Regions from separate parts of the Corynebacterium wankanglinii genome, predicted to be linked through region 1. Evidence: predicted binding sites of a transcription regulator. Region 1 holds the regulator's gene; each other region holds the start of a gene.
The links. Region 1 encodes LexA, which represses DNA repair genes until DNA is damaged. Its sites were predicted from a motif close to CGAACANNTGTTCG; they were not measured.
Positions count from the first base shown of each region.

Region 2: a site for LexA is predicted at 1,729-1,742, ahead of HMA55_RS07905 (HNH endonuclease signature motif containing protein). Genes of this name have one in related genera too.
Region 3: a site for LexA is predicted at 2,608-2,621, ahead of HMA55_RS05010 (SAV_6107 family HEPN domain-containing protein). Genes of this name have one in related genera too.
Region 4: a site for LexA is predicted at 1,331-1,344, ahead of HMA55_RS04905 (HNH endonuclease signature motif containing protein). Genes of this name have one in related genera too.

Region 1 is NZ_JABFED010000002.1:238,304-243,312, forward strand. Features, by position in the region: gene hrpA (ATP-dependent RNA helicase HrpA) at 1-1,321, shown strand, start outside; gene nrdR (transcriptional regulator NrdR) at 1,332-1,790, opposite strand; gene lexA (transcriptional repressor LexA) at 2,439-3,119, shown strand; gene HMA55_RS04155 (DeoR/GlpR family DNA-binding transcription regulator) at 3,181-3,981, shown strand; gene HMA55_RS04160 (HPr family phosphocarrier protein) at 4,078-4,344, shown strand; gene nagB (glucosamine-6-phosphate deaminase) at 4,421-5,009, shown strand, end outside.
Region 2 is NZ_JABFED010000005.1:109,037-114,045, forward strand. Features, by position in the region: gene HMA55_RS07900 (VanW family protein) at 1-90, shown strand, start outside; gene HMA55_RS07905 (HNH endonuclease signature motif containing protein) at 121-1,644, opposite strand; gene HMA55_RS07910 (alpha/beta fold hydrolase) at 1,793-2,614, opposite strand; SAM riboswitch class IV at 2,693-2,829, shown strand; gene HMA55_RS07915 (hypothetical protein) at 2,847-3,425, shown strand; tRNA gene HMA55_RS07920 (tRNA-Gly) at 3,464-3,534, opposite strand; gene dcd (dCTP deaminase) at 3,596-4,159, shown strand; gene HMA55_RS07930 (UDP-glucose dehydrogenase family protein) at 4,368-5,009, shown strand, end outside.
Region 3 is NZ_JABFED010000002.1:421,409-426,417, forward strand. Features, by position in the region: gene rsmH (16S rRNA (cytosine(1402)-N(4))-methyltransferase RsmH) at 1-587, opposite strand, end outside; gene mraZ (division/cell wall cluster transcriptional repressor MraZ) at 763-1,197, opposite strand; gene HMA55_RS05005 (DUF3040 domain-containing protein) at 1,608-2,000, opposite strand; gene HMA55_RS05010 (SAV_6107 family HEPN domain-containing protein) at 2,091-2,525, opposite strand; gene HMA55_RS05015 (GNAT family N-acetyltransferase) at 2,677-3,240, shown strand; gene HMA55_RS05020 (polyprenyl synthetase family protein) at 3,283-4,371, shown strand; gene HMA55_RS05025 (alpha-(1->6)-mannopyranosyltransferase A) at 4,371-5,009, shown strand, end outside.
Region 4 is NZ_JABFED010000002.1:398,027-403,035, forward strand. Features, by position in the region: gene HMA55_RS04905 (HNH endonuclease signature motif containing protein) at 1-1,289, opposite strand, end outside; gene ileS (isoleucine--tRNA ligase) at 1,643-4,819, opposite strand.

The sequences.
Region 1 (5,009 bases):
TTTCGACGGCGTCACCGTCGAAGTCCCAGTTCCGCTGCTAGCTAATTTACGGTCCGAGGGGTTTGACTGGTTAGTACCAGGGTTGCGTTCTGAGTTGGCTGCCGAATACATCCGCACCCTGCCAAAAGCTCTGCGCAAGACAGTGGTTCCAGCCCCCGACTTCGCCGAGCGCGCCCTCGACGCGATCCATGCAAACCAGGCCGGCAGCGAGAGGACCGACGAGGAACTGCGGGAAACCCCGTTTGCGGACGCGCTCGCAGACGCATTGCGCAACGTCGGCGGCCGCGGCATCAACGGCACGGACTTCCAACCGGACGCACTACCGGAACATTTGAAGGTGACGTTCGCGGCTATCGACCGCCGAGGCAAAGTCGTCGACCACGATACCGACTTGTCCGCCTTGAAAAGCCGACAAGCAGGCAAGATCAAATCCTCGGTTTCGAAGGCGGGTCGCACCTCCGAGTCCGCCGCAGTTGCCAAATGGACCGCCGACTCTCTCGGAGAGATCCCAGCGACGGTAACCACCACCATCGACGGAAACGCCGTCGATGCATACCCCGCTCTGGAGGCAACGAAGGACGGCGTGAAAGTCACGGTGCACCCGACGAAGGCTGCAGCAGACGCGTCCATGGTGACTGCGACACTAACGCTGCTCCTGCGGGAAATCTCCGTCAACGCCGCACAAATGACGAAAGGACTGCCGCTGCGACAGAAGGTCGCAGTGGACCGGTACCCGCACGGAGGGGCTAGCGGACTAGTCGAAGACGCGCGCGTGGCCGTGATCCGCGACCTTATGTTCTCTCATGGCGGGCCTGTGCGATCGCCTGAGGACTTTGAGGCGCTCGTGGCCAAAATTCGGCCACAAGTCCCGGGCGCGGTGCGCCGCGTCGTGGTGACGCTCGCGCCTGCGCTGGCGGAATACGCGAACATTGCGACAGAGCTCGAGCGGTGGGAAGGGCCAGCTATCGATGACATGAGGGAGCAGCTGAAGTTCTACCTGCCGAAGCACGCAGTAACCGTGCACGGCATCGGACACCTCCAGCATCTGCCTCGCTACATCGACGCTATGCGCATCCGCCTGGAAGACATGCGATTAGATCCGGACCGTGACGCCGACCGGCAATCGGTCATCGACTCGGTAAAGCACTATTTGGCCCAACGGCTCAACTCCCTGCCAGCCGGGCGTTCCAAGTCAAAGGCGTACAAGGAGATCCTCTGGCTCATCGAAGAGCTGCGGGTGAGCTTGTTCGCCCAGCGCCTAGGAACTCCGAAACCAGTGAGTCAGCGCCGCATTGAGAAGAAAATTGACGCATTGCGGTAACGGGGAGCGCTTAAAAGTCCTCGCGGTCTCGGCGCCGCATCAAGCGGATTTCAGACTCAAAGTCGTCTGCACTCTCAAATGATTTGTAAACAGATGCGAAACGGAGGTACGCCACTTCGTCGAGCGCGCGAAGAGGCTCCAGGACCGCAAGCCCAATCTCGTGGGCGGGCACCTGAGAGCTGCCCTGCGCCCGAACTGTCTCCTCCACTTCTTGCGCGAGGCGCTTCAGCGCGTCATCGGTGACGTCTCTGCCCTGGCAGGCACGCCTCACACCGACGATGAGCTTGTCCCGGTCGAACGGTTCGCTGACGCCATTGCGTTTCACTACAGTCAGCACCGCTTTTTCCACTGTAGTAAAACGACCCCCACATTCCGTGCATTCTCTTCGGCGCCGAATGGCGGAGCCAGCTTCAACCAACCGCGAGTCAGTGACGCGGGACTGCTCATTGTGGCAGAAGGGACAAATCACGGTTTTCCACCCCTCAGGTTGCATCGTTTTGAGACCGCAGTGAGTCTACGCCCCCCTCACCTGAAGTCTGCCCCCGATATCGCAGAAGAAACCTGACCACCAGTCGTTGACGCAGCGACGTCCCCGGCACCGGAGAACACGCCGCCAAAAGCTGCGCCAATCAACAGTGCTGCCGTCATGCACACTCCCAACAACAAGGTGTCTCTTATCTCGCGCCGGGATTCGAACGGGCTCTCATCGCCTACCGCGCCCGTATTCTGAGCCCCATCCGAGCGCTCATTTTTTCGACCATCGAAACTTATAGTTCGAACAGCGTTCTGTGCGGAGATTCGAGATCCACCAAGTTCTACGTCCCATACTTCCGCTGGCGGGACTACAGCTGGGGCAACCTGGCGGCCGACAAAGGGGCGCTGCACTGGGTTAATAACTACGGACACGATCGTGCTCCTTTCATCTCGCGGCAAACACTACGCTCGTTATCGACATGTTCGAACACACTCACGCTCGTATGTTCGAACCCGCTTACATGTTCGATTTATAGCACCCGGTGAGAAGCGTGTTTACTCCATATGTCAATTCATCGAACATGAGTGCCCTATCTGGTAGGTTCGTAACCGCGAAATCACCCGCCGAGCCCGAGGAGCGTTCATGGCAAAGAAAAAGTCCGACCCAGGCAACCCGGATTACAACGCGCTATCAGACCGTCAGCGCCGCATTTTGCAGGTCATCCAGGATGCTGTTGTACTGCGGGGATACCCGCCAAGCATCCGCGAGATTGGTGACGCTGCGGGTCTGCAGTCCACTTCCTCTGTTGCCTACCAGCTCAAGGAGTTGGAAAAGAAAGGTTTCTTGCGGCGCGACCCGAACAAGCCGCGCGCAGTAGACCTGCGTCAGCTGCCAGATACGGGGCGGAAGAAGCGCAAGCCGCAGGAATCGAAACCAGATGAGGCTTCGAACGCTCGCTATGTCCCGGTAGTCGGGCAGATCGCTGCTGGCGCCCCCATCCTGGCGGAGGAGAACGTCGATACCTACTACCCGCTGCCGGAAGAGCTGCTCGGTGACGGAGACGTGTTCATGCTGCGCGTGGTCGGCGAGTCCATGCGTGATGCGGGCATTCTTGACGGTGACTGGGTGGTTGTCCGCTCGCAGCCAAACGCAGAGGAAGGCGAATTCGTTGCAGCTCTGCTCGACGGTGAAGCCACCGTTAAGGAGTTCCACCGTGATTCCACAGGCGTGTGGCTGCTGCCCCACAACGAAGCTTTCGAGCCGATCAAAGGCGATCAAGCGGAGATTATGGGGCGCGTCATCTCGGTATTCCGTACGCTATAGAAACGCTTGCGCGCCGACGTGTCGGCGGTGGGAAACGCGCAGCTAGAGATTCAGGAGAACAATGTACGCCGAAGAGCGCAGGCGCCAGATCGCGTCACTGACTGCTGTTGAGGGCCGCGTCAACGTCACTGAGTTGGCGCTGCGCTTCGGCGTGACTGCGGAAACCATCCGTCGCGACCTCGCCGCGCTCCACGATGAGGGTGTCGTTCACCGCGTGCACGGTGGTGCCGTTGCGAACCAGTCCTTCCGCTCGGCCGAACTCCCACTCGATGCCCGGCAACGCGCATCCTCGTCCGCGAAGACTGCCATTGCGGAAGCGGCGCTCCGGCTCGTACCTCAGGCTGAGCACTGCACAATCTTTCTTGACTCGGGTACCACCATCAGCAGTCTGGGTACTCGTCTCGCCGGAATTGGTGGCCAACAGGCGTACTCGGTGGTAACTAACTCCATCCCGACCGCGCTCGAGCTCAGTGGCGCCGGCCTGCGGGAGGTCCAGCTACTGGGCGGCACCGTCCGCCCCATCAGCCAGGCGGTCGTGGGCAGTACGGCGCTGAGGACGCTCGCGCTCATTCAGGCCGATGTCGCGTTTGTGGGGACCAACGCCTTGTCGGTCGAACATGGGCTGTCCACCGCGGACGCACAGGAGGCTGCCGTCAAAGCGGCGATGGTCACTAATGCGCAACGCGTGGTTGTGTTGTGCGACTCAACGAAGCTCGGCAACGATTACGTGGTCAGCTTCGCCCCGCTCAACGAGATCGACGTGGTTGTCACCGATGCTGGTGCACCGCCCGCTTTTGTAGAGGAGCTACGGTCACACGGCGTCGAGGTAATTCTGGCTTCGGCCGAGCCGCTTCGCGATTAGTCCACTCGCAGATTCATATGATCATGGTGGCATTGTTTCAGTGCGCAGACCTACACTCGGTACGACAGTAGGGAAACAACAGAAAGGATCCCCCTGATGGCTTCTAAGACTGTGAAGGTTGGCTCCACCGTCGGGCTGCACGCGCGCCCAGCGACAGTTATTGCGGATGCCGCCGGTGAGTACGACGAGGAGATCTTGCTTACCCTCGTCGGCGGTGACGACGACGAGACGGATGCAGCATCCTCGCTGATGATTATGGCGATGGGCGCGGAACACGGAGACGAAGTCACCGTCACTTCAGACAACGCCGAGGCGGTTGAAGAGATCGCCTCACTCATCGAGAAAAACCTCGATGAGGAGTAAGCGCTCTTCGCTAATCGAAGAGCATGTGCCCGGGCCACGGCCCGGGCACATCTTTGGCCTTGCTACTTTATGCAGCATGGATATCATTGTTCGTCCGACCGCTGGAGAAGTCGGCGAGTACGCTGCCGACATCATTGAACCGTTCGTGCGTGCCGGTGCCACCCTTGGGCTCGCCACAGGCTCCACGCCGAACCCGACATATATCGAACTTGCTCGCCGCCACCGCGAGGAAGGATTGAGCTTCGCCAATTGCGATGCGTTTCTGCTGGACGAGTATGTCGGTCTCGAGCGTGAGGACGAGCAGTCGTATTACGCCACCATCCGCCGAGAATTCACTAATCACATCGACATTGATGATGCGAAGGTTCAATCTCTCGACGGCCGGACGGACGATCCGGAGGCGGAGGCCCGCAGTTACGAGGATCGTATTCGCGCCGCCGGGGGCGTCGACGTACAGATCCTCGGGGTGGGCGCGAACGGCCACATTGCCTTCAACGAGCCTCCGAGCGCACTGGACTCCAGGACGCGCCGGATCGATCTCCACCCCACGACCGTTGCAGATAACGCACGCTTCTTAGACAACGAAGAGCAGGTTCCCCGCCAAGCGCTTACCCAAGGCGTGGGCACCATCATGGAGGCGCACACCATCGTGCTTATCGCCACGG
Region 2 (5,009 bases), on a different contig from region 1:
CGAATCATCTACGACCTCGCGGGCAACGAGCTGGATCGCGAAACCCAAACCACGGTGTACAACCCGCAGCCGATCGTGCGCTGCGGCTAGGGGCGGCGGTAGAAACCGCACGCCCAACCCTCACGCCGTGTTGCCGGCACTTCCGTGGCCGGTGCGCGTGCTTGTGCCCAGGTCGAACAGTGGTGGGTCCGCCGACCTCGCGGTCGGTGGGTCATCGAACGCGGGATATCGTTCCCTGGCCCGGCGGATGGTCCTTTGACCTGGCGATTGCTCATACTGGTGGGTGCTGGTCCGAACTGGCGGGCCACCGTCGGCGGGGTGGTGGGTGATATCCCAAGTGGAGGGGTCTTTGGTGAAGTACCCCTTCCCACCCGCGCCGTCCCTGTTGTCGTTGTTGCACATGTGGTGCTCGCGGCACAGGAGGATGAGGTTGTCGAGGTCGGTGAGGCCGCCGTGCAGGTATGTGTGGAGATGGTGGGCCTCGAGTTCCACGCCCGGCTTGGTGCAGCCGATCCAGGCGCATACTTGCTGCATTGCAAGCAGCACCAGTTTTTGTTCCACGCTGGCCAACCGTGCGCGTCCCAGTGAGAGGGGCACGCCGGTGCACGAGTCGAGCTGGAGCGCGAACGAGTCGCCGGCTAATCCGAGACGGATCACGTCCAAGGCGTTAAGGGATACCGAGGTGTTGGTGGAGAACTCGGTGTACGCGTCAGCCCCGAGCAGTTCTTCCAGGGTCATCGTCACAACGACGGTGCCCACTCCCCGTCGTGCCGCGGTGGAGGCGTTGCCGTGGCGGTTCACAATGTCCATGAGCTGATCGAAACGGCGCTGCCCGCGCGTGCGTTTGTCCTCGACTCCGTCCGGCAGGTTGGCTCCGAGGGCCTCGCCAGCGGCGAGGGCGGCTTCGAATGCGGCGCGGCTGGCTTTGTCGAAATAGATCTTGCCCCAGGATCCCCCGTCGCTGTCTTCCTCCCCGAAGATCATGGTGCGCTCCTTGAACGCGGCGAAAGGATCCTTCTTACCCTCGTAATCCCTGCCTCTCCGGTTCGCGCGTTTGACCAGGTTCACCACGTACTTCCGCAGCTCCTCTGCAGACATGGTCTCGGAAGCTTCTAACGCACGGGCGTAGATCTCGTCCCGGCCGGGGTCAGCGTGCTCGTTGAGCTGCATTAACGCTCTTTCAATGATGCGCTTCTTCTCGGCGTTTGCTTTCGCGGCGGCATTTCTAGCGCGCTCCTTCGCTTTCCGGGCCTCATCTTTGCGGCGCTGTTCTTCCTCCGCACGCTTCCGGCGTTCCTGCTCATCCGCCGCGGGATCCGCTGGCGGTGCGGGCACTTCTACCTCGCCGAACATGGTCTTGGCCTGGCTGAGCAAGCTGAACGCGTCGGAGCGCGGCAGGCCGAGCTGTTTGGTCAGGTATTCCACGGGGTGGTTCGCCCCGACTAAGCGGCCAGCCCCGTCGCGTTCGCACAGGAACGCAAACGCGATATTGGCGTTGGACAACAGCGGCAGCGCTGCGTGCAACCGTTCCATCGCGTGGTGCGTGGATGACAGGTGGAGGGATTCGGGCTGCATCATGAGCGCCTCAAGCGCTGCAAGGCTATTGACGATCTGATCAACGTGGTGGTCAATTACCGTGGTCACGCCCGCGTTCCCTTCCCGAAACCCATCTTCAACGAACGAACACGCCACACGCTACGGCACGCGCCGACACGCCAGCCCAAAAAACGCACAGACGTTCGAATGTGGCCGCCCGGCCAGCAACTTTAGCTCGTCGATAAGCGCCAGCGTCCTAGTCGGGAAACCGCGGCGGCACGTGCTTACCCACCTCGCGTAGCAGCCCCCACACCGTGAGATCGGCGTAGAGCGGGTCGCGCGGCATGAGTGCGTGGAGCGGTGCGTACCCGTCGTACCACCGCCCGGAGTCGATGTTGGCCACGTCCGCACCCGGGCCGGCCTCCAACATGGACGCGGAGGCGGGTGTGACCACGGTGTCCGCGGGTGAATATATCGAGGTGTAGACGATCCCTGGCGCGGTGTCGGGGCCGCTCGCGAATTCGCGCAACCACGCCGAGCCTGCCAGCTGCTGCGCCGCCCCGGGCGCAAACAAGGCGGTGAAATGTGGGTGCCGAGACGCCACCTCGCCCATCTGCCCGGCGAGGCCCCGGAAATCCGTGCCGTGGAAATTGCCGCCCATCGCCACCACTCGCCGCACCTTCTCCGCGCCGCCGCGTGCGATGAACAACTTGGTCATCAGTGCGCCTTGCGAGTGCGCCACGATGTCCACCTGCTTCGCCCCCGTCTTACGCAGTACGCGGTCCACGTGCTCCTCCACGTCGCCGACGATCGAGTTCAAGTCGCCCGCGCCGAAGAAACCGGGTGCGATCATGTCCCCGTAGTCGTACCCCCACACCCAAAAGCCCTGCTCACGAAGCGTCTGAGCGTTGGATTCAAATGCCGCGGTCCGCGAGTTAATTCCGTGGATGTATAGCACCGGCGTGGGGTGCTCCGGCTTGAAGTTCCTGTCGTTGAACGGCATCGGCGGGCGGTTTTGCAGCCCGCGCACCGCTCCGTACCCGGCCGCAAGTGTCATCATCGCGCTGCTCAGTTTCATCCTTTGCAGCATATTGCTTATCGACGTCCTCCGGCCATCACTTGCAGTAGACAAAGCTGTCTGTTATCGTCTGGGGCGGATCACGAAGTCCGACGGCCCCGGCGCAACGGGGCAAAGCCTCCCGGCTCGTCGGCTGGCAACCGCGCACATCGCGCACGGTGCCCCCGGGAGAAGATCCGCCGGCACGTGCAGCCGCCGCGCCGGAAGAGCGATTCCCATCAGGAGTTTTCCCATGTCCTCCGACATGCCAGCAATGTCCAACCCCTTCGACTTCGCCGACGACTGGGTCCCGGCGACCCTCGGCAGCGTCAATATCAACACCGTCACGTTCAGGCTCGACGGCACAGGTGAGATCGTCACTGCGGAATTTCCCTCACCTATGGAGGCCTTCGATTTCGTCGGCCACACCGGCCCGAAGTTCGAATACTCCGCCATCGAGGGCGCCGTCCGCGACGCCAACGGCACCGCCGTCCCCCTGCCGGAGCCGCCCGCGGAACGCATCCCGTGCGGCCCCGACGAGTGCGACCTGATCGCCAACGGCCACAAGTCCCACTGGATTCCGGTGCTGCGCGCTGGCAACGGCCCCAAGGAGGACTGGCTGCCCATCACCATCATCGAACACGACGGGACGAAGCTCGTCTTTTCCACCGAAGACGGCGTGTACACCTGCTACAACCACGACCCGGAGCGCCTCGCCAACGCGAAGTACTACAACCGGGAGTGGCCCGTGATGCGTGGTGATTTCGACGGATACGGGTACCCGGTAAGCGTCGTCTCCTCCCGCCCGATCGGGCCCTGCAGCCACGCATAGGCCCCTCGGACCCAGCCTTCCCCCTAGGTAAAAACGAGAGCCGGCGACGAGAATCGAACTCGCACTCTCAGCTTGGGAAGCTGATGTTCTACCACTAAACTACGCCGGCAGCTCCGCTTACTTTAGCACCACGGATTCTGGGCCCAAAACGGGGAAGTACACTCGCACCCGTGCTGCTCTCAGATCACGATATCCGCGACGCTATCGACTCCGGCCACCTCGGCATCGACCCGTTCGACGCTGAGCTGATCCAGCCGAGCTCCATCGACGTGCGCATCGATAAGTTCTTCCGCGTTTTCAACAACTCGAAGTACACGCACATCGACCCGAAGCAGGAGATGCCGGATCTGACCACGCTCGTCGAGGTGCCCGAGGGCGACGCCTTCGTCTTGCACCCCGGCGAGTTTGTGCTTGCCTCCACCCTGGAGTGCTTCACGCTGCCGGCGGACCTCGCGGGCCGGCTCGAGGGCAAGTCCTCCCTGGGCCGCCTCGGCCTGCTCACGCACTCCACCGCAGGCTTTATCGACCCGGGCTTTTCCGGCCACATCACCCTGGAGCTGTCCAACGTGGCCAACCTGCCCATCGTGCTGTGGCCGGGGATGAAGGTCGGTCAGCTCGCACTGTTCAAGATGTCCTCGCCCGCGGACACCCCCTACGGCTCCGGCGCGCTCGGCTCGAAGTACCAGGGCCAGCGCGGCCCGACCCCGTCGAAGGCGTACCTGAACTTCCAATAGAGCGCGCTCCCGCACGGGTGGTATAGCAGCGGGGGTGTGTTGCTATACCACCTCGCCGCTATTGGTAATAAGCCCCATTATCACCTGGGCAAACACGGCATGTCGTCGCAGGCGGTATAGTAGGCAACCCCTGCCTGCTATACCGCCTTACGCGTGAGCTCCTCACTTACCCTGCCGGCCCAACCCGTCCACGGCATAATGGCCTGTTATGCGGATGACTGTGATTGGTACCGGTTACCTCGGCGCGACGCACGCGGCGTGCATGGCTGAGCTCGGCCACGAGGTGCTGGGCGTAGACGTTGACGAAAATAAGATCGAGGCGCTGAAGAACTCGAAGGTGCCGTTCTACGAGCCGGGCTTGCCCGAGGTGCTCGAGCGCAACATCGACGCAGGCCGCCTAAGCTTTACGACGGACTACGCCCAAGCCGCCGCCTTCGCAAACGTGCACTTTATTGGTGTGGGCACCCCGCAGCAGCGCGGGTCCTACGCGGCGGACACCCGCTACGTCGAGGCCGTCATCGACGACCTGGTGCCCCAGCTCGAGGGCGAGCACCTGATTTTGGGCAAGTCCACCGTCCCGGTCGGTACCGCCGCCGCGCTGCAGGAGCGCGCCGACAACCTGGCCAAGCCGGGCACAACGGTCGAAATCGCGTGGAACCCGGAGTTCCTCCGCGAAGGCTACGCGGTGAAAGACACCATCGAGCCGGACCGCATTGTCTTGGGTCACCGCGCCGACAACACCACGGCCGAGGCCATTGCCCGCGAGGTCTACGCCACCCCGCTGGCCAACGACACCCCGTTCATCGTGACTGATTTGCAAACCGCGGAGCTGGTGAAAGTCTCCGCGAAC
Region 3 (5,009 bases), 180 kb from region 1:
GGTTCGCGCTCGCGCTCGGCGACAACCGCCGAAGCGATCTTGCCCGCGAAGCGCTCGTCGCCGTAGGTCTTGAGAATCCGGGCCAGGTCCCCGTGGCTGTAGGTGTTCAATACCTCGGCCGCAGTGATGCCGGCGGTCTGGTCCATGCGCATGTCCAGCGGGGCGTCACCCCTGTAGGAAAAGCCCCTCTCCTCCTGGTCGAGCTGCATCGACGACACGCCGAGATCAAACAGTGCGCCAGCGATGCCATGCTTGCGGGCGGCGTCAAAAATTGGGCCCTGCCCGTTGTCGATGGCTTCGTCGACGTGGTCGAAGCGCGCTTGTACGGCGACAAACCGCTCAGCGAAAGGCGCTAAACGTTCGGACGCCTGGCGCAGCGCGTTCGGATCCCGGTCCACACCGATGACGCGAACCTGGGGAAATACGCTGAGAAAGTGCTCCGTGTGGCCGCCGGCGCCGAGCGTGCCGTCGACAAGCACTGCATTCTCTCCGAAGAGCTCAACGGCGGGAGCGAGGAGTTCGGCCATGCGATCGCGCATGACGGGGACGTGCCCGTGCGGGTCATCAGCGAGCGTGAAGTTCGCCATGGTGAGCCCTCCGTGTCCCTTACTTTCGCGTCGTTGGTCTGCAGTTTGGGGAGCGCATAGAGCCCTGCCCGGGGCGGCTGTTCTGATGTCGGGGAAGTACACCAGAACGCTTCACGCCCCGGACAGAGTCCGTACACGCTCTCCGTAATCGTCGCCCGCTGCGGGGTAGTCAGCCCTACAGCAGACCGGAGAGAATGTCGTCGTCATCCGCCGCGGAGAACGCGGCTTCAGTTTCTTCTTGATACTTATTCCAGGACTCGAGGTCCCAGATCTCGAGAAAATCCACCGAACCGATGACCACGCATTCCTTAGACAGGTTTGCGTACTCGCGGTGCGCCGGGGACAGGGTGATCCGACCGGACCCGTCCAGCGTCTGCTCATCTGCACTGGCAGCCAGATTGCGGATGAACGCGCGCGCCTTGGGGTTGGTGCGGGATGCCGCTGCGGCCTTTCGGGCGCGTGCGGCGAACTCGTCGCGCGGGTACACCGCCAGCGAGTGATCCTGCCCCTTAGTCACCATCAACCCGTCTGCGAGGTCCTCGCGGAACTTCGCAGGCAGGGTCAGACGACCTTTGTCATCGAGCTTGGGAGTGTAGGTTCCCAGAAACATCCGGCGACCTACCTTCCTTCACCTTCCGACGTTGGCTGTGAAATTTTCTCGGCTTCGTTCTGCGGTGTGCACGTAGTCAAGATGCACGCCACATCACTCCGCTGGGCCCCACTTTAACCCACTTCTCCCCACAAACGCCACACTCTGACCCAATTTCCCTTGATAGCCCCATATTTACGCAGGCAGAGGCATCAATCTGCCGTGGGGGCTCAGCCCGTACTGCGCTATCACTTGACTCACTTCGCGTACATAGAGCCCCTCGTACCCCAGCTTTTACCGCGGAATGCCCGCCGCGGCGCCGCGGCAGCGTTCGATTTGGCGCCGGGTGGGGAGAAGTGGGGGAAATGTAATCGGGCAATAAGAAACGCCTCCCCGTGCCGGGGAGGCGTCAAGTGCTAGTAACCGTCTACTTACTGGCGGTCTTCGAAGCGTCGGCGAAAACTCTCTTCCATGCTCGCGCCTCGCTGTGTACGCGGTTTCGATTGCCGCACCGCACGAGAGGATGTGGAGGCGGACTGGGCCGGAGTACGCAACGCCATAATGCCGCCGAACAACATCACCGCGAAGCCGATGATACTGAGCACGACGGTCCACGTGCTCCAACTCGCAAGCGCCACACCGCCGAGGAGAAGCACCAGCCCAAGAACGATGAGCGCGACGCTGCGCATGGTGAGCTGCCCAGTCTTAGGTGAGGAACCGAAGCCGGAATCGGGCACCACACTGCTGCCGAACTTAGGGTCGTCCGCGAAGAGCGATTGCTCAATTTCGCGCAACGCCCGCATTTCCTGCTCAGATAGAGACACTGCTCACTCTCCCGATACCGATGGCGGACTGACATTAGTCATATAACGGTCATCCTACGCAGATTGTTCCCCGCTCCCGCCATTCTGGAGTTACGCGGCGATAGGCTCCTCTCCGCCCAATGTCGCACCGTAGAAATCCTCGGCATCAGCCAGCAGTCGATGCACTACCTCGGCCCCCGGGTCCGACTCGATGCCGGAGGCGACCCTCCCCCGCTGCGCAGAGTAAGCCTGGAATACCTTCGCCCAGCGGGCGCCATCCACTCCGGTGAGAGCGAGCTTGTCCCACGCGCTAGTGGGTAGGCGCTTTCTCTTGCGCAGGATGGACGAAGCCGCATTGCGGGCGCCTGCCACCCGAAGCGCGGCCCGGTAAGCATTCTCCATGGCGAGATCGTGCCGGCCGGCTTCAAAATCATCGTGTGCCTGGGAGATCAGCCCCTCTGCTGCGCTGAGGAATTGCTCTGCGCGGCCCGACCGCGCTCCCGCCCCGTAAACCGCCCCAGTCGTCGCCGACATCACGCTTGCCATTCTCAGTTCCTCCTGATCGCCGTGAAGTTCTGTTCTCGTGCGGCCACCCTAAAACACCCGTTCGACACCTCCGCACAATCTATGAACATGTGTTCGAATCCTTTTTATGTAAAGTTTCCCGCTGCCACGGTTCAAGTGCTTCCATTAAGCTATGACTCCAACCATTCAGCGCCTCACCCCCGCCGAGTTCGTCATGCTCGTCCCCGTGCTCGTGGATCTTTACATCGAGGCCATGGAATACGCCCCGTCGATGCGGCCTCAACGCATCCGAGTGTGGAAGGGCGAAGTGCGCTCTCCTGGATTTACGGCTGTAGCGGCAATAGACGCGAATGAAGTGGTGGGCGTCGCTTACGGATTTCTGGGAACGAGGGAGCGCTGGTGGGACCGCCAGCTTGTCCGCGCGATGGAGGAAAACGGTGGGCTCTCTCAGATAGATAGGGCCATGCTCCACAACTATTTCGAGGTTGCGGAGGTGCACGTCTCCCCCTCCCGCCAAGGCGACGGCATTGGCTCTCGCCTCCTCGCCGAACTGTTGCGGGGTGTGCCCGCTCGCTGGGCTCTGTTGTCCACGCCGGAAGTAGCCGGGGAGGCGAACAACGCTTTTAGTTTGTACCGCAAGTTCGGCTTCGTGGACGTCGCGAGACACTTTTACTACGAAGGCGACAGGCGGCCGTTCGCTATCCTCGCCCTCGATCTGCATAGCTCCACTGGGTAGGGTTACCTGGGACAGACCAATAGGCGCAAGGAGCTAAACAAGGTGGCCGTGAAGAATCTGGGTCTCAACGCAGTTCCGCAGCAGGTTGAGCGCGACCTCACTGCATTCTTTACCAAGCGTGAGGCCGCTGTGGCGCAGATCGGCGAACCAGTTTCCGGCGCGGTGCGCCACCTGCGAGCCTTCGTGCTGGGCGGCGGCAAGCGCATGCGCCCCACGTACGGTTGGGCGGGGTTCGTTGGCGCCGGCGGCCTTGCGGGCTCCGAGGACCCGGACGCGGTATTGCGTGCGATGAGCTCCCTGGAACTCATCCAAGCGTGCGCACTCGTGCACGACGACATCATCGACGCCTCCGACACCCGGCGGGGCAACCCCACAGTGCATCGCGCGCTCGAGGCCGAGCATCGCGAGCAGGGCATGCACGGCTCAGCCGAGGACTACGGCACGAACGCCGCGATCCTGTTGGGCGACCTCGCGCTTGCGTGGGCAGAAGACATGTGGCGATACTCGGGGGTCTCCCCCGAGGCGCTCGTGCGAGCGGCGGAACCGTGGGTAGGCATGCGTACGGAAGTCATCGGCGGGCAACTGCTGGACATCATGCTGGAAAGCCTGGGCAGCGAGTCTGTGGAAATGTCTAACCGCGTCAACCGCTACAAAACCGCCGCCTACACCATTGAACGGCCCCTGCACCTCGGTGCGGCGATCGCGGGAGCAAGCGACGAGCTTATCGACGCGTTCCGCGGCTACGGCCGTGACATCGGCATCGCATTCCAGCTGCGAGACGACATGCTCGGAGTGTTCGGCGACCCGGCCGTGACGGGCAAGCCGGCTGGCGACGACCTCCGGGAAGGCAAACGCACCGAACTGTTCGCCACCGCGCTCGCGATGCTGGAGGAATCCCACCCGGACGGCGCACAAGAACTGCGGGCCGGCATTGGGCAGGTTGAGGAGGAGGCGGAGCTCCGTCGATTAGCAGAGCTCATCCGCTCAAGCGGTGCCGAGGATGCGGTTGAACAGCGCATTCAACAACTCACCGCATCGGGTCTCGGCTACCTCGACGGCGCGGGCATCGACGACGCCACCGTGGACGCGCTCACCGTGCTCGCCCGCAAAGCCACCGACCGGCGGATGTGATGCGCCCGCAAAACTTGGGCGTGGTTGCCTGCGCGATGATCGCGGTCGGCTCCTACGGCGCCGGCGCAACCCGCTACCGTGGCGGCGTGCTGCGCGCCGCGGGCCTGGAGCATTTGTCGTACGGCCACGGACGAGGCCTGATGGACCTGCTGCTTACCGCGGGCATCGTCGGCCTCGTGGCCGCGTGGGTGGCCATCTGGAAAACTCGCCCCACTGCAGGTGAGATGCGCCGCACAGTGATCTGGTGGGCTGGCACCCTCGCATTCAGCGCGCCGATCTTGTCGCGAGACGTGTATTCCTACCTCATGCAGGGCGCAATGCTGCGCGACGGATTCGACCCTTATTCCGAAGGCGCGGCCGTGAATCCGGGGCCGTATCTGTGGGAAGTCTCCCACGATTGGCGCAACACCACCACCCCGTACGGACCACTCCACCTCGGCCTGGGCAAGGCGGTGACCTGGCTTGTCGGCGAGAATGTCACCGCGGGCCTGGTGGTCTACAGGATGATCGCACTCGCCGGTTTTGCACTGATCGCGTGGGCGGTGCCGCGCATTGCAGCGCAAATCGGCGGCAGTCCCGCGCTCGCATGGTGGCTCGGTGTGGCCAACCCCGTCATGTTGTTGCACCTTATCGGCGGG
Region 4 (5,009 bases), 160 kb from region 1:
AACGAATCTCCGACGGCGTACTCCATCCGCCTCGGCAGCTTTCTGTTGCGCGAGACAAACCGGGCACCGTTTTTGAACGTGAAGAACAGTTCTGCCCCTTGACGCTCGATGGTGACCACTCCGTGGCTCACCTGAGAGTGGCAGCTCGAGCACAGCGGGATCAGGTTGTTCAAATCAGTCATACCGCCGTGTTCCCACTCCTTTATGTGGTGCATCTCTATGAAGCGCTTATGCGAACATCCAGGCATGGCGCATTGATACCCCCAAATCGCCAACAGTGCCTGCACTTGTCCGTCGGTGGCGAACCGCCGCGAACGGCCGACGTGGATAGTCAGTCCTGTGTCATCCAGCAAGTGCAAGCGCACCATCGCATTGGCGAGGTAGCTGCGCACGTCCTCGGAACAGGCCGAACGGTTTTCCGGCATCCAACATTGGCCAGCCTGGCTGACCATGAGGTTGACCTGCACGCCGGGACTGCGAAGCTGACTCGTCGGGTTAGCGCGAACCATATCGATCATGGCCAACAACGCCCCGTATACGTCCTGCTTTTCCGGAGGCCCGTAACGCGACACCGAACGCACGATGTCTTCCGTGGTGATCTTCGTGCGCTTGCGCGGAGCACGGTCTTGCTCTGATGGGACGGCGTCATCGGCGGCAGCTGCATCGTCGATAAGCTTTTGCACCTTCTCCGGATCCTGCAGATCCTCTGGGTCCACATCCTCGAGGCCGAAACTGGCAAGCTGTGCCACTTTCAACGCAGTCAGGAGCTTTTGGCCGGCTACCGCCGGAAGCCTAGCCTCGAAAGCAAGCATGCCGTCGTCGCACTCGCGAGCGCGGGCATAAGGTTCAGTCGGATCCTCCTCTTTGGGCCTTGCCCCGGCGAGCACAAGCTGGAGATCAGCAAACGACATGCCCAGCGCGAGTTGGACGTATTGTTCCTCGTTGTGCTCCTCCAAATACTGGAGAAGAAAACGGACCGTCGAATATGGCATCACCCCCGATTCGAAGGCGTCGAACAAGTGCCTGAACTTTCTCAGCCCTCTCGCCACGCGCACATACTCGAACGCCGTGGCCTGCGGTAGGTTGAGCTCGCTGCGCAACCACGTCACCGTCGACCTCTCGCCGTACTGCTCCGCGAGCCCCTGTTCGTCGAACTGCCCCACCGCATCGAGCATCCGCGCTCGGTGGTGGTTCGCCGACAATTGATTGCATTTGATTTGGTCCTCGAGCACCTCTGCTGACAGGCCACCCGTTCGATCTTCCGTCCGTTCGTCCACCGCAATTGTCATGGTTGATCCCCTTACTCATGAACATTGACACCTTTATAGAACGCTCATGTGTTCGAGTCAAGGGTATTGCTGAAAATGTCCATTGAAGTGGACAACGCGTACGGTTTCGCCAACCTGGGGGTCGAACATAGACCCAAAAACTATGCAGCTGCATAGTGGGTGCCGCCCCAGAGTTGGCAAGCAAAACTATGCAGCTGCATAGTCAGCCCCCGCGCACGAACACCCCAAAAACTATGCAGCTGCATAGTGCGTGCCGCCCCAAAGTTGGCAAGAAAAACTATGCAGCTGCATAGTGCCTATCACCGAACGGCGGTGCGCCGCCCCTCCTTAGCAGACAAGAAGGGGCCCAAGACCTAGCTGTTCTTACGAACAGTGGCGGTCACACCATCGATGACGTCGTGGCCCTCGACGGGCTCGGTGACCACGTCAAAGGATGTCGCCAGGGTCTCGGCGGCGATGTGCTCGGCGTGGGTGCGGGCCCAGGCCTCCTTCTCTGCAGGCACGGCCAGCACCACTGCGATGCGGTCGGAAACCTCGAAGCCCTCGCGCTTGCGGGCATCCTGCAGACCGCGGATCACGTCGGCGGCCCAGCCCTCAGCCTCGAGTTCCTCGGTGACCTCGGTATCGAGGACGACCAGGCCGACGGTTCCGTCGGCATCCACGCGCGCGGTGCTTTCCGGATTCTCCGCCACAAGGCGCTCCGTGTAGAGTTCAGGCGTGAGCACGATGTCGCCGTCGACCACCACGTCATCGCCGCGGCGCTCGTAGTTGCCGGCCTTGACGTTCTTGATGGCGCGCTGCACGTCCCTGCCCAGCGACGGCCCGGCCACCTTGGCGTTGACTACAACTTCGAAGGATCCGGCGGAATCGACGTCGTCAGTCAGTTCGACGTCCTTCACGTTCACCTCGTCGCGGATGGTGGAGCGGAACGGCTCCAGCGCCGCGGAATCCGGCAGCGCCACGGTGAGCTTCGGCAGCGGCAGGCGGTTACGCAGCTTGTTCGCCTTGCGCACCGACGACGCAGCGGAGCACACCGCGCGGGTGGCGTCCATCGCCGCGACGAGCTCGGCATCAGCCGGCAACTCGGTCGCCTGCGGGTAATCGGTCAGGTGCACCGAACGCCCGCCGGTCAGCCCGCGCCAGATCACTTCGGACACGTACGGCAGCAGCGGCGCCACCGCGCGGGAGACGACCTCCAGCACCGTGTAGAGGGTGTTGAAGGCCTCCGGGTGTGCCTCTTGGCCTGCCCAGAAGCGGTCGCGGGAGCGGCGCACGTACCAGTTGGTCAAGGTGTCGGCGTAGCGGCGCACCTCGTCGCAGGCGTCGGCGATACGGGTATCGTCCAGCGCCTCGCCGACGGATGCGACCAAGTCGTGCGTCTTGGCCAGGATGTAGCGGTCCAGCACGTTTTCCGAGGCCACCGACCACGCAGCTTCCTCGGAGGAGTACAGCTGGAGGAAGGTGTACGCGTTCCAGATGGGCAACAGCGCCTGGCGCACGCCCTCGCGGATGCCTTGCTCGGTGACGATCAGGTTGCCGCCGCGCAAGATCGGAGACGACATGAGGAACCAGCGCATGGCATCGGAGCCGTCGCGGTCGAACACCTCCATCACGTTCGGGTAGTTGCCTTTGGACTTGGACATCTTCTGCCCGTCGGAGCCCAGCACGATGCCGTGGGCGACAACCTTCTTGTAGGCCACGCGGTCGAACAGCGCGGTGGACAACACGTGCTGCACGTAGAACCAGCCGCGGGTCTGGCCGGAGTACTCCACGATGAAGTCGGCCGGCTGGCGGGTGTCGAACTCCTCGCGGTTCTCAAACGGGTAGTGGTACTGCGCGAACGGCATGGAGCCGGACTCGAACCAGCAGTCCAGCACGTCAGGCACGCGGCGCATCATGGACTTGCCGGTGGGGTCGTCCGGGTTGGGACGCACCAGCTCGTCGATATGCGGGCGGTGCAGCGACTCGGGGCGGGTGCCGAAGTCGCGCTCCAGCTCGTCGAGCGAACCGTAGACGTCCACGCGCGGGTACTCCGGGTTGTCGGACACCCACGCCGGCACCGGCGAGCCCCAGTAGCGGGTGCGCGAGATGTTCCAGTCGCGCGCGCCCTCCAGCCACTTGCCAAACTGCCCGTCGCGGATGTGCGCGGGGATCCACTCGATCTCCTGGTTCAGCTCGACCATGCGGTCGCGAATGTCCGTGACCTTCACAAACCACGCCGGCAGGGCCATGTAGATCAGCGGCTCGCCCGAGCGCCACGAGTGCGGATACGAGTGCACGATCGTCTGGTCGCGCACCACGCGCCCCTTCGCCCGCAGGTCGCGGATGATGTCGCGGTTCGCGTCAAAGACGAGCTTGCCCTCGTACTCCGGCACCAGCGAGGTGAATTTGCCGTCGGCGTCGACCGGGATGACCAGGTCGATGCCGTACTCCTGGCAGGTGAGCATATCGTCCTCACCGAAGGCGGGCGCCTGGTGGACGATGCCGGTGCCGTCCTCGGTGGTGACGTAATCCGCGTTGAGGATCATGAAAGCGTTGTCGTGGTCGCGGAAGTAGTCGAATACCGGCTCATACTCCAGACCCTCCAGCTGTGAACCGGCGTAGGTTGCCACAACCTCGTACTCACCGAGCTCCTTGCCGTAAGCCCCCAGCAGGCTCGTAGCGAGCAGCAACTGCTTATCGACGAAACCTTCGGCCCCATCCGCACCGACCTTGACCAACGAGTACTCCACCTCGGGGTGGACGGCCAGTGCCAAGTTGGACGGCAGGGTCCACGGGGTGGTGGTCCAAGCGATAGCTGCGGCGTCGTGAAGCTCGGTGTGCTCCGCCCACGTCTTCTCCGCCGCATACCCTGCACGCGCGCCGGTCAGCGGAAGCGTGACAGTGACGGTGGGGTCCTGACGGTCGCGGTAGGAATCGTCCAGACGCGTCTCCTGGTTGGACAGCGGGGTGTGCTCCGCCCAGGAGTACGGCAGCACGCGGAAGCCCTGGTAGATCAGGCCCTTGTCGTAGAGCTCCTTGAACGCCCACATGACCGACTCCATGTACTCCGGGTCCATGGTTTTGTAGCCGTTTTCGAAATCCACCCAACGCGCCTGGCGGGTGACGTAATCTTCCCACTCGCCGGCGTAGTGCATGACGGACTTGGCGCAGTACTCGTTGAACTTCTCCAGGCCCATGTCCTCGATCTGGGCCTTGTCGGTGATGCCCAGCTGCTTTTCCGCCTCCAGCTCGGCAGGCAGGCCGTGGCAGTCCCAGCCGAACACGCGCGGGACGTGGTAGCCGCTCATGGTGCGGAAGCGCGGGACGATGTCCTTGACGTAGCCGGTGAGCAAGTGACCGTAGTGCGGCATACCGTTAGCGAACGGCGGGCCGTCGTTGAACACGTACTCCTCGCAGCCCTCACGCTGCTCCAGGGAGGCCTGAAACGTGCCGTCGGTGTTCCAGTAGTTCAACACGGCGCGTTCCATGTCTGGGAAGCGGTCGCTGCCGCCCGTCATGTCAACCTTCGGGTAGACGTTGCCAACCATGACATCACTCCTTCAGCCGTGCAGGGACGCATTGCTGCGCGGTACCACCCTGCTTGGAAGGCCCAGCGGCCCTCCCACTTCATTGCGGTGAAGGAAGTTACGTCTTCCGTGTGTGACGTCCGGTTCTACTGAGCTTGACAGCCGTTCTTCCGGAAACGCTCCCCGGTGATGGCCGGATCAGTGCGTGTTA